Regions from separate parts of the Pseudomonas rossensis genome, predicted to be linked through region 2. Evidence: riboswitches for the same ligand, from Rfam matches in the RefSeq annotation. Region 2 holds a riboswitch; the other holds the start of a gene.
What was found. Region 2 has a riboswitch for cobalamin ahead of cobO (cob(I)yrinic acid a,c-diamide adenosyltransferase). Riboswitches for the same ligand answer to the same signal wherever they lie in the genome.
Positions count from the first base shown of each region.

Region 1 (6,025 bases), on a different contig from region 2:
TGAGTTCGTGGGCGAGATGGAAAACGCCAAGGACGCTAATCGCTTCGAAAAAATCGTCGAGCGCTGGGGTATTCGCCGCAGCCATCCGCAGTTCTGGTTCTACTTCCATGACCTGAGCCGGTACGTCCATGAGACCGATCCGGTGGAAGAGGGCGTGCTGGACATGAACCGGTACGAGAATCTTTGATCGACAGGCGCATCTTTCCCGACAAAAATACTAGGACTTTGTACGGCGCGATGATTGGCGTAAACTGCGCCCAAGCCTGCGAGGAGTTTCCATGACCGCTATTACCATTACCGACGCCGCCCACGATTATCTGGCTGATCTGCTCTCCAAGCAGAACACCCCAGGCATCGGCATCCGCGTCTTTATCACCCAGCCTGGCACCCAGTACGCCGAAACCTGCATTGCTTATTGCAAGCCGGGCGAAGAAAAACCTGAAGACACGGCGCTGGGGCTCAAAAGCTTCACTGCCTACATCGACTCGTTCAGCGAAGCTTTCCTGGACGATGCGGTAGTCGACTACGCCACCGACCGTATGGGCGGCCAGCTCACCATCAAGGCGCCAAACGCCAAAGTACCGATGGTCAGCGCCGACAGTCCGGTCAATGAGCGTATCAACTATTACCTGCAAACCGAGATCAACCCGGGGCTGGCCAGCCACGGCGGTCAGGTCAGCCTGATCGATGTGGTCGAAGACGGCATCGCCGTGCTGAAGTTCGGCGGCGGTTGCCAGGGCTGCGGCCAGGCAGACGTCACCCTTCGCGAAGGCATCGAGCGCACCTTGCTCGAGCGCATTCCCGAGCTCAAGGGCGTTCGTGACGTCACCGACCACACGCAGAAAGAAAACGCCTACTACTAAGTAAGGTGTTCGCTGCAGAAACGAAAAAACGGCACCCGTGAGTGCCGTTTTTTATGGGTGAAGCTTTAAAAGATCGCAGCCTTCGGCAGCTCCTACATGGGAATGAGTTCTCCTGTAGGAGCTGCCGGAGGCTGCGATCTTTTGATCTTAGGGCCGATACAAATGCGCATGCCCGGCACGGTACAGCGATGATTCACTGAAGTGATCACTGCCCAACACCCGACCCACCAGAATCAACGCCGTGCGCCGAAACCCCTTGGCTTCAACCTTCGCGGCAATGTCTTCAAGCGTCCCCACCACCCAGTCCTGATCCGGCCAGGTCGCCCGGTGAATCACCGCGATCGGGCAGTCCGCGCCGTAATGCGGCAACAATTCGACCAGGATCTTCTCCAGATGATTGACCCCCAGATGAATGGCCATGGTCGCCCCATGCTGCGCCAGGCTGCCAAGCTCTTCGCCGGCGGGCATCGCGGTTTTGTCGGCATAGCGGGTCAGGATCACGCTTTGCGACACGTCCGGTAACGTCAGTTCCGCGCCCAACAGTGCCGCGCAGGCCGCCGTGGCCGTGACGCCGGGAATGATTTCAAACGGGATGTCGAGTTCGCGCAGGTAGCGGATCTGCTCGCCAATCGCGCCATAAAGACTCGGATCGCCGGAGTGCACCCTGGCCACGTCCTGGCCATTGGCATGGGCGGATTTGATCAGCTCGATGATCTGTTCCAGGTGCAGTTCGGCGCTATTGACCACCTGTTCGGCGCGATGGCCTTCCAGCACGGCGGCGGGCACCAGGGAGCCGGCATAGATGATCACCGGGCAGCTGCGAATCAGCCGTTGGCCTTTGACGGTGATCAGTTCCGGGTCGCCGGGACCTGCGCCAATGAAGTAGACGGTCATCGTCGGTTCCTGTGAGAAAAAGGGGCTGGGCAAGGCTTCAGATGAAGATTGCTCATGATCGATGGCGGGGATTATCGAGGATTTTATGCAGCGCAGGCCAATGCCAAGGTGGCCTGGGCATATTTTTGTCGTGAAATCAGCAATTTTGCCGGTGCCTGGGTCAGTTGTTCGGCAAGGGCCAGGGCGGCACTTTCCGCTACGCCGTAGCAGCCGGTGCGTTCGAACGCGATGTCCGAGCGGTGGCTGAGTTGTGGTTGATAGCCGGCCAGTTGTTCGCTGCTGAAGTACATCAACGGTAACTCAAGCTGTTCGGCCAATTCGATCAAGCCAGGTTCGTCGCGCTTCAGGTCGATGCTGGCCAGGGCCTTGATCTGGTGAAGTTCAATTTTATGAGCCTGTAACGCCTGATCGAGCAGCGCCCGCAGCGTGCTGACGGGGCAGCCGCGCTGGCAGCCCAGGCCGACCACTAAAGTCGGCGCTGTGCTGATCTCAGTCATGCGTGGTACTGACCATCGCTTTTGCGGCGGAACAACCAGGCACTGATCAGGCCCAGGGCCAGCCAGAATGCCACGTTGGTCAGCTGCGAAGCGATTTGGAACTGAGCTTCCAGGGCTTCTGGAGCGAGCATCGAATGCACTTCCGGTTGTGGCGCGCCGATCACGTGAGGAACGGCCAGGATCGCCACGCCGAGGATCTTCATCAGCCAGTGACGGCTGAACACGATCAGCGCGATACCGACAGCGGTGGAGGCAGCCGTGCCGATCCACCAGATCTGCCGCTGCGCCAAATCAGCTGCGGCAGTGCCCGGCAGTTCAGGCGGCAGACCGAGGGTCGGTGCCAGCACGAACGTCGCATAACCGGCCAGGCCCCAAAGCAGGCCTTGGGAGGTTTTGGTCGGTGCGCGCAAGGTGTAAAGACCGGCCAGCATCAGGGCGAAACCGACCGCTACCACCAGGTTGCCGCCGGTAGTGGACAGCACGCGCTGCCAGCCGTCTTCCGGTTCCCAGGCTTCAGCATCGTGGGTGTGAGCGGCGACAGCACCTGCGGCGTGTTCGTGAACTTCAACAGCGGCGGGCTCGGATTTTTCGAACGTCTCGGCCTGCAGAATCAGCGGAGCCACCCAGAAGCTTTGCAGCAGGGTCAGCAACAGGGCGGCCAGCAGCCCGGTGAACCCTGCGGTTTGCGCAATACGCTTGATCATGTCGGCAAGTCTCAATGGCACGGGAATGCAGAGCTGTGGCGGGTATCGTGAGCGGCGTTGTGCACGGCCTCGATGTGCGAGAAACCGGCGAAATACACAAGGCTAGCACCCAGGATCGACGCGCACACGGCGGCGGTCAGGCGTTGAGTCAGGGTATTGGTGGTGCTGGCGGTGCTCTTATCGGTGTTGCTGCCGGTGCTGCTGATGATCGACATGGCGCTTCCCTCTGGTCTGTCAGCGGGTGATATAGAGCGCATGGAAGACCCCTGCGAGTCGGGCACGCAGAGGTTCAAACAGCGCCCGCCCACCGCGGGTTTGTTATTCAGTGATCGTAATGGTCACTTTGTGTTGCGGGCCGGTCTCCGGGCTCACGAGGGGCACTGGCTTTCGCCTTGACCTGCAAGCATCACCTTCCCATGCCGAACTGCTGGCACAGTGGATCTGACGCTTCGCTCGCTTACCGTTGCGGGGGCAGCACCGGACTGACATGACTTTAGAGTAAAGCACATGATTCACCGGTTTCCCGTTTCACCCTGTGAAGGGCACCCGTAACAAGGCGTGTAGGAGAGCATGGGCGGGGGTTGGGCGTCAATTGGCAAGGGTTCTCAGTTGGAACCGAATGATGATTGGCTCTTTGTAGGACATTGACCCGCCCCCACACGATGCGTAGCCTTGCGCTTTCGAGGTTCTTCGGCGTCTGCCGAAGCTAAGAAGGGAACGCGGTCGATGCCGCGGCTGCCCCCGCAACTGTGAACGGTGATGTTCGCTGCCACGCCACTGCAAACCCTGTGCAACGGGTTCGCGGGAAGGCGCAGTGAATGCCAGGCCCACAAGCCCGGCACACCGTCAGCCAGGAGACCTGCCTCGACACAGATTCTCACTACAACCGGGCGGGGTGATCCGGTGGCGAACTCTTCCGCGCGCGCATCCGTCGCAGCGATTGTCGTCCCGTATGCCCGCCACCTTGCCAAAGGGCATCCGATGAAAACACTGGCCAAACTCCCCGTCACCATCGTTACCGGCTTTCTCGGCTCGGGCAAAACCACCTTGCTGCGGCACATGCTCGACAACGCTCAGGGCCGCCGCATTGCGGTGATCGTCAACGAGTTCGGCGAGCTGGGCATCGACGGCGAAATCCTCAAACAGTGCTCCATCGGTTGCACTGAAGAAGAAGCCAACGGCCGCGTCTACGAACTGGCCAACGGCTGCCTGTGCTGCACCGTTCAGGAAGAGTTCTTCCCGGTGATGCGCGAACTGGTCGCCCGTCGCGGCGACCTTGACCACATCCTCATCGAAACCTCGGGCCTGGCCCTGCCAAAACCGCTGGTACAAGCCTTCCAATGGCCGGAAATCCGCAGCGCCTGCACCGTTGACGCGGTGATCACCGTGGTCGACAGCCCAGCGGTCGCCGCCGGCACCTTCGCGGCTTTCCCGGACCAGGTCGATGCCCAGCGCAAACTTGACCCGAACCTGGATCACGAATCGCCGCTGCACGAGCTGTTCGCTGACCAACTCGCCAGCGCCGACCTGGTGATCCTCAACAAGGCCGACCTGATCAGCCCTGAAGACCTGGCCCGTGTACGCCTGGAAGTCGCTGAAGAATTGCCGCCAGCGGTGAAAGTCATCGAAGCCAGCAGCGGTCGTCTGCCACTGGACGTGCTGATCGGCCTCGGCGCCGGTTCTGAAGAACACATCGACAGCCGTCACAGCCATCACGATCACCACCATGAAGGTGAAGACGGCCATCACGATGAGCATGACCACGACGCATTCGATTCCATCTCCATCGAACTGCCGCAAGCCGACGAAAGCCTGCTGCTGGACGCGCTGACCCAGCTGGTGGTCCAGCACGGCATCCTGCGCGTCAAAGGTTTTGCGGCGATCCCGAACAAACCGATGCGCCTGTTGATTCAGGGCGTGGGCACACGTTTCGACAAGCATTTCGACCGTCAGTGGGGCGCCGACGAAGCGCGTACCACGCGCCTGGTGTTGATCGGTCAGGAGCTGGACGCCACTCTGCTTGAAGCGCAATTGCGCGCCGCGCTCAGCGTTTAAGCCATGCACCTGCTCAGGACTCAGCCCGGCGGTTTCGTGTCGGATGACAACATCGCCGACCTTGGACAAACCCCCGCCGAGCTGGTGATCCTGTGCAGCGGCGACTCCAGCCTGGCGCTGCTCGCCGAAGCCGCGCAGCAGTTGCCCGACGATTACCCTAGCGTGCGCCTGGCCAACCCGATGCAGGTGCAGAACCACGCGTCGGTCGACCTGTATGTCGACGAAGTGCTGCGCCATGCCAAGGTCATTCTGATTTCGCTGCACGGTGGCATCGCCTATTGGCGTTACGGCGTCGAGCGCTTGGTGGAGTTGTCCCAGCGCGGCGTGCAACTGATTCTGGTGCCAGGCGATGACCGCCCGGACCCGGAACTCAGCGACCTAAGCACGGTGGGCGCGGAAGACCGCGATCGGCTCTGGCAGTTTCTGCGTCAGGGTGGCATGGGCAATGCTCTGGATTTTTTTCGCTGCCTCGCCAATCGTTGGCTGGATCGCGACTACGCTTGGGCCGAGCCACAAACCCTGCCGCGCACAGCGATCTACCACCCGCAAAAAAGCCCGGCTGAACTGAAGGATTGGCAAGCCGACTGGCAGGCCGATCAACCGGTCGCGGCGGTGCTGTTCTACCGCTCGCATTTGCAGGCGGCGAACACCGGTTTCATCGATATTTTCTGTCAGCGCTTGCAAGCGGCGGGGTTGAACCCGTTGCCGATTGCCCTGGCCAGTTTGAAAGAGCCCGGCTGCCTGACGGTGATCGAGGACCTGTTGGACGAAGTCGAGGCGGGGGTGATTCTCAACACCACCGGTTTCGCGCAATCCAGCCCCGAAGCGCCGCACTTGCGACCGTTTCGCCGCAACATTCCGGTGATCCAGGCGATCTGCGCCCAGGACAACGAGCAGGGATGGCGCGCCAGCGAGCAAGGCCTCGGTCCGCGTGATCTGGCGATGCATATCGCGCTGCCGGAACTGGACGGGCGGATCATCAGCCGACCGATCAGCTTCAAAGACCTGGCCT
Region 1 covers NZ_JBBWCB010000164.1:239-6,263, reverse strand. Annotated here, with positions in the region: gene WLY71_RS26910 (fatty acid cis/trans isomerase) at 1-187, shown strand, start outside; gene nfuA (Fe-S biogenesis protein NfuA) at 279-863, shown strand; gene cobM (precorrin-4 C(11)-methyltransferase) at 1,011-1,757, opposite strand; gene WLY71_RS26895 (cobalamin biosynthesis protein) at 1,841-2,254, opposite strand; gene WLY71_RS26890 (CbtA family protein) at 2,251-2,958, opposite strand; gene WLY71_RS26885 (CbtB domain-containing protein) at 2,970-3,173, opposite strand; cobalamin riboswitch at 3,295-3,523, opposite strand; cobalamin riboswitch at 3,625-3,839, shown strand; gene cobW (cobalamin biosynthesis protein CobW) at 3,940-5,013, shown strand; partial or broken gene WLY71_RS26875 (cobaltochelatase subunit CobN) at 5,017-6,025, shown strand, end outside.
Region 1: it holds a riboswitch for cobalamin, as region 2 does, so the genes downstream of both, cobW (cobalamin biosynthesis protein CobW) here and cobO (cob(I)yrinic acid a,c-diamide adenosyltransferase) in region 2, are expected to answer to the same signal.

Region 2 (6,025 bases):
GTCGACGTCGGCCCGCCTCGCAATCATGTTCTTCGCAGCGCTGCTCAGCGCCTGCGCCAGCCGTACACCGCCACCTGCACCGGTGGTTCGCGCGCCCATTGTTTTCGGTTCCTCCCAAGCATTCTCCCCAGAGGCAGAAGACGTATTGTTCCGCGCGCTCGGCCTGGTGGGCACGCCGTACCGTTGGGGTGGCAACACGCCGGATTCGGGTTTCGATTGCAGCGGGCTGATCGGTTATGTCTACCGTGACGTCGCCGGCATTTCTCTGCCGCGTACCACGCGCGAGATGATCAGCATGCAGGCGGCCAGTGTGGGCAAGGAAGGTCTGCAAACTGGCGACCTGATCTTCTTCGCCACCAATGGCGGTTCTCAGGTCAGTCACGCAGGGATCTACGTCGGTGAAGGTCGCTTCGTCCATGCACCGGCCACCGGCGGCACGGTGAAGCTCGACAGCTTGTCCAAAGCTTATTGGCAGAAAGCCTATCTGAGCGCCAAGCGCGTCTTGCAACCTGAGCACTTGGCACGCAACCCCTAAATGGCAGAGGTTGTCATGACCGCTCGCACACTCAATCTCGACGATTCCCTGTATCAATACCTGCTCGACGTTTCTCTGCGCGAAACGCCGCTGTTCAAGCGTTTGCGCGACGAAACCCAAGCGCTGCCCATGGCTCGCTGGCAGGTGGCGCCCGAGCAAGGTCAGTTCCTCGCGCTATTGGTGAAACTCACCGGCGCCAAGCGTCTGCTGGAAATCGGCACCTTTACCGGTTACAGCGCCTTGTGCATGGCGGCTGCATTGCCGGATGACGGCTCGCTGATCTGCTGTGACATACCCGGCGACTACAACGCCACCGCGCGTCGTTACTGGCAGGAGGCGGGGCTTGCTGAGCGGATCGATCTGCGTCTGGCACCCGCGCTGGAAACCCTGGCTCAGCTGGATCAACAAGAGCCATTCGACCTGATCTTCATCGATGCCGACAAAGCCAACTACCCACGCTATCTGGAGCACGCATTGCGTCTGCTGCGCGTCGGCGGTCTGGCGGTGTTCGATAACACGCTGTGGAGCGGCCGGGTGCTTGAGGACAATCCCGAGAGCGAAGACACCCGAGCCATCCAGGCGCTCAATCGCGCCTTGAAGGATGACTCGCGTGTGGACCTGTCGCTGTTGCCGTTGGGCGATGGATTAACCTTGTGCCGCAAAAGGTAGGCGACTATTGAAAAAGATCGCAGCCTTCGGCAGCTCCTACAGTGGATGGTGTACACCCTGAGCTGCCGAAGGCTGCGATCTTTTGACGTTTACTTGGCCGCCGACACGCGCCACACCTTGTTGCCCACGTCATCCGCCACCAACAAATCACCCTGCTGGTCAATCACCACGCCTACCGGACGGCCCATGGCTTTTTCCTCGTCATTGAGGAAACCGGTGAGTACATCAATCGGCTGCCCGGTCGGTTTCCCTGCGCTGAACGGTACGAAAATCACTTTGTAGCCACTGTGCGGTTTACGGTTCCATGAGCCGTGCTGGCCGACGAATGCCCCTTCCTTGAATTGCGCCGGCAGTCTGTTGCCTTCAGCAAACGTCAGGCCCAACGAGGCAGTATGCGGGCCGACCGCGTAGTCTGGAGCGATGGCCTTGGCCACCAGGTCGGGGTTTTGCGGCTCGACGCGGATGTCGACGTGCTGACCGTAATAACTGTAAGGCCAGCCGTAGAACCCGCCGTCCTTCACTGAAGTGATGTAGTCCGGCACCAGATCGCTACCGATTTCGTCGCGCTCGTTGACTGCCGTCCACAGTGCGCCGCTCTGAGGTTCCCAGGCCAGACCGTTTGGATTACGAATCCCCGAGGCGAAGATTCGATGGTTGCCGGTGGCGCGATCCACTTCCCAGATCGCCGCGCGACCTTCTTCCTTGTCCATGCCGTTTTCGGCCACGTTGCTGTTGGAACCCACCGTGACGTACAGCTTGCTGCCGTCCTTGCTGGCGATGACGTTTTTGGTCCAGTGGTGATTCAGCGTACCGCCCGGCAGGTCGATCACCTTCATAGGCTGCGACTTGATCGCCGTCTCGCCGTTTTCATAGTGGAAGCGCAGCAAGCGGTCTGTGTCGGCGACGTACAGGTCATTGCCGACCAGGGTCATACCGAAGGGCGAGTTGAGGTTTTCCAGGAACACCGTGCGGGTTTCGGCGATGCCGTCGTGGTCCTTGTCCCGCAGCAGCGTGATGCGGTTTGGGCTCGGTACGCCGGCGCCGGCACGGCCCATGACTTTGCCCATGACCCAGCCACGAATACCTTTGCCGTCATCGGGTTTGGGTGGTGCGTTGGTTTCGGCCACCAGCACGTCGCCGTTAGGCAACACGTAAAGCCAGCGCGGGTGATCGAGGCCTTCGGCAAATGCCGCCACCTGAGTCCCTGTCGCGGCGATAGGCTTCGCGCCGTCCGGCCAGCCAATCGCCGGGGCGATGTTCACTGTCGGGATCAGGGTTTTGTTCGGTTCTGGTAGCTTGGGTGACGGGCCGGTGCCGTCGGAGACTTGCAGTCTGGAGGTTTCACCGCAGGCGGCAAGCCCTCCGGCGAGCACGATGACGAGAACGAGCGGGGGCTTGCGCATGCTGATCTTCCCTATGAATGCATTGACCTAATCAATAGAGAAGCGCAGGTGCGCGATGGTTCAACCGCTCAGCCGCGGGCTTCCTTGAACAGCACGGCAATGCCGGGGTGATAGTTGCCGGCTTCGTTGCGCAACTTGCGATAGGCATAGGGGAAGTACCAGGCCACGGCGCAGGTGTGTTCCTTTTGCAGATCGTCGACCATGTCCTGGAGTTCTTCCGGGGTGGCGCTTTGTTGGGCTTTTTGCGGCGCAACGAACAGGCAACCGAGTTTCAGGTCGCTGGCGTAGCTGATGCGTTTGGCGTCGCTGGTGATGTCCTGCAAGGCTTGAGTCAGGTTCAGGCTGTTGACGCGTGGCCAGCGCTGGGTCGCTTGAAGGTAAGCGCGTTCTTCGCTGGTCGCGATAAACAGATCGGCGCGGCCATTGCGTTCGCCTTCTTCGGTCTGCTTACGGGTCGGTGTTTGTTGCAGCGTGACCATTTCCGCCATCCAGGCCGCGGCGGAAAGCAGGCTCAGGTTGGCTTTTTCGTCGAACCAGTAAGGCGTGTCGTTATCGCCGCGCACGGCGTTGTAGCGGTCGATACAGTCAAACCAGCGTTCCAGCACCGGGCGCAGGAATTCCAGCTTCGGATTGCTGATGATCATGCCTTGCATGTGGCTCACCCTTGTTATTGTGTTGTGAGATTGTGGCTCTTTGATATCACTGCTGAGAGTGTGGCACAAGATTGGCGTCAGATAATTGATCGACGGCAGTTATTCGCTCGCAGGCCGCCCGTCTTCAATTGACGCTCCATCCCCAACCCTCTAACCTTCGCGGCTTGTTTCAGGTGCTCTGTGACCTTGGTCGACAGAGTGAAACAGGGAAGCCGGTGAGTGACTCTCTTCAAGCGACGAAGAGCCATGATCCCGGCGCTGCCCCCGCAACGGTAAATGAGTGAAGGCTGCGCCTTGAGCCACTGTGTTGATATCAACATGGGAAGGCGCGCAGTCAGGCAAAAAATGCCGCTCATGAGCCCGGAGACCGGCCTGATCCATCCAGCGGCATCACGGTGGGCGATGCCAGGCTTTTTGCCGTCTATTCTTGTGCCTGCCCGCCGTTATCCAGCCTCAACGGAGAGCTCCCCCATGACTGATACCCCCGATCGTGACGAACGTCATCTGGCGCGCATGCTGCGCAAAAAAGCCGTGATCGATGAACGCATCGCCAACTCCCCGAATGAATGCGGCCTGCTGCTGGTGCTGACCGGCAACGGCAAAGGCAAAAGCAGCTCGGCCTTCGGCATGCTCGCCCGGTCCATGGGCCACGGCATGCAGTGTGGCGTGGTGCAGTTCATTAAAGGGCGCAGCAGCACCGGCGAAGAACTGTTCTTCCGGCGCTTTCCGGAACAGGTGCGTTTTCATGTGATGGGCGAGGGCTTCACCTGGGAAACCCAGGATCGTCAGCGCGACATCGCCGCCGCTGAAGCCGCGTGGGCGGTGTCCCGCGAATTGCTGCGTGATCCGTCGATCGGCCTGGTGGTGCTGGATGAATTGAACATTGCGCTCAAGCACGGTTATCTGGATCTCGATCAAGTGCTCAGCGACTTGCAGGCCCGTCCGCCGATGCAGCACGTGGTGGTCACCGGTCGCGGCGCCAAGCCGGAGATGATCGAACTGGCCGACACCGTCACCGAAATGGGTGTGATCAAGCACGCGTTCCAGGCCGGGATCAAAGCGCAAAAAGGCGTCGAATTGTGAGTCAGCCACGTCATTGCCCGGCGGTATTGATTGCCGCGCCGGCCTCCGGTCAGGGCAAGACCACCGTCACCGCTGCGCTGGCCCGTTTGCATCGCAATCAAGGGCGCAAGGTTCGCGTGTTCAAATGCGGCCCGGATTTTCTCGACCCGATGATTCTCGAGCGCGCCAGCGGTGCGCCGGTGTATCAACTGGACATGTGGATGGTCGGGGAGCAGGAAAGTCGTCGACTGTTGTGGGAAGCCGCCGGCGAAGCGGATCTGATCCTCATCGAAGGCGTCATGGGACTGTTCGACGGTACGCCGTCCAGCGCTGATCTGGCGCGACACTTCGGTGTGCCGGTGCTCGGTGTGATCGACGGCACTGCCATGGCCCAGACCTTTGGCGCACTGGCCCTGGGGCTGGCGCGTTATCAGCCGGACTTGCCGTTTGCTGGCGTGTTGGCCAATCGTGTGGGCACGTTGCGACACGCGCAATTGCTCGAAGGCAGCCTGACTGAAGGCTTGCGCTGGTACGGCGCCTTGTCCCGGGAAACCGGGATCGAATTGCCGAGTCGCCATTTGGGTCTGGTTCAGGCCAGTGAGTTGAACGATCTCGATCAGCGCCTCGATGCGGCGGCCGATGCACTGGCCAGCAGCTGCGAGGTCGCGCTGCCACCGGCGGTGGAATTCGGCGCGCCTGATGTGATCGCTGCAGAACCGTTGCTGGTCGGTGTGCGAATTGCCGTGGCCCGTGACGAAGCGTTTGCCTTCACCTACGGTGCAAGCCTGGATTTGCTGCGAGCCATGGGCGCCGAGTTGTCGTTTTTCTCGCCGATCCGTGACACGCAATTGCCGGAGGCAGACAGCCTCTATCTGCCGGGCGGTTATCCAGAATTGCACCATGTGTCGCTGTCACAGAACACCACGATGCTGGCCGCAATCCGCGCTCACCATGCGGCGGGCAAGCCTTTGTTGGCAGAGTGTGGTGGCATGCTGTATTTGCTCGATTCGTTGACCGATGTCGAGGGCACTCGCGCTGAACTGGTCGGCTTGCTGGCCGGTGATGCGGTGATGCAAAAGCGTCTGGCCGCGTTGGCGTTGCAGGCGGTCGAGTTGCCGGAAGGTTCATTGCGCGGGCACACCTATCACCACTCGCTGACCAGTACCGAGCTTGAGCCCATCGCTCGTGGCCTGAGCCCTAACGGTGGGCGTGGGGCGGAAGCGGTTTATCGTGAGGGGCGGATGACGGCTTCTTATGTGCATTTCTATTTTCCGTCCAATCCCACCGCTGTAGCCGCATTGTTTGCGCCTGACTTTGAAGCCGCCATCGCGAGCAAGTCGAATCGTCGCACCGTCGCTCCCACAGGGGACCGCGTTTCTTCAGGCAGCACACCTTCCAATGTGGGAGCGAGCCTGCTCGCGAAGAGGCCATGACTGACAACGCCTTTTCCGAAGCTGAGCGCGCGGCGGTCTACCGAGCCATCGGTGAACGCCGCGACATGCGTCATTTCAGCGGCGGCACCGTCGAGCCCGAGTTACTGCGGCGCCTGCTCGAAGCTGCGCATCAGGCGCCGAGTGTCGGTCTGATGCAGCCCTGGCGGTTCATCCGCATCAGCGATCGAGCCTTGCGCGGCAAGATCCAGTCACTGGTGGAAGACGAACGCATCCGCACCGCCGAAGCCCTCGGCGAGCGCACCGACGAAT
Region 2 covers NZ_JBBWCB010000011.1:42,544-48,568, reverse strand. Annotated here, with positions in the region: gene WLY71_RS05465 (C40 family peptidase) at 1-535, shown strand, start outside; gene WLY71_RS05460 (O-methyltransferase) at 551-1,204, shown strand; gene WLY71_RS05455 (PQQ-dependent sugar dehydrogenase) at 1,294-2,607, opposite strand; gene WLY71_RS05450 (hypothetical protein) at 2,676-3,260, opposite strand; cobalamin riboswitch at 3,415-3,650, shown strand; gene cobO (cob(I)yrinic acid a,c-diamide adenosyltransferase) at 3,732-4,343, shown strand; gene WLY71_RS05440 (cobyrinic acid a,c-diamide synthase CobB) at 4,340-5,755, shown strand; gene bluB (5,6-dimethylbenzimidazole synthase) at 5,752-6,025, shown strand, end outside.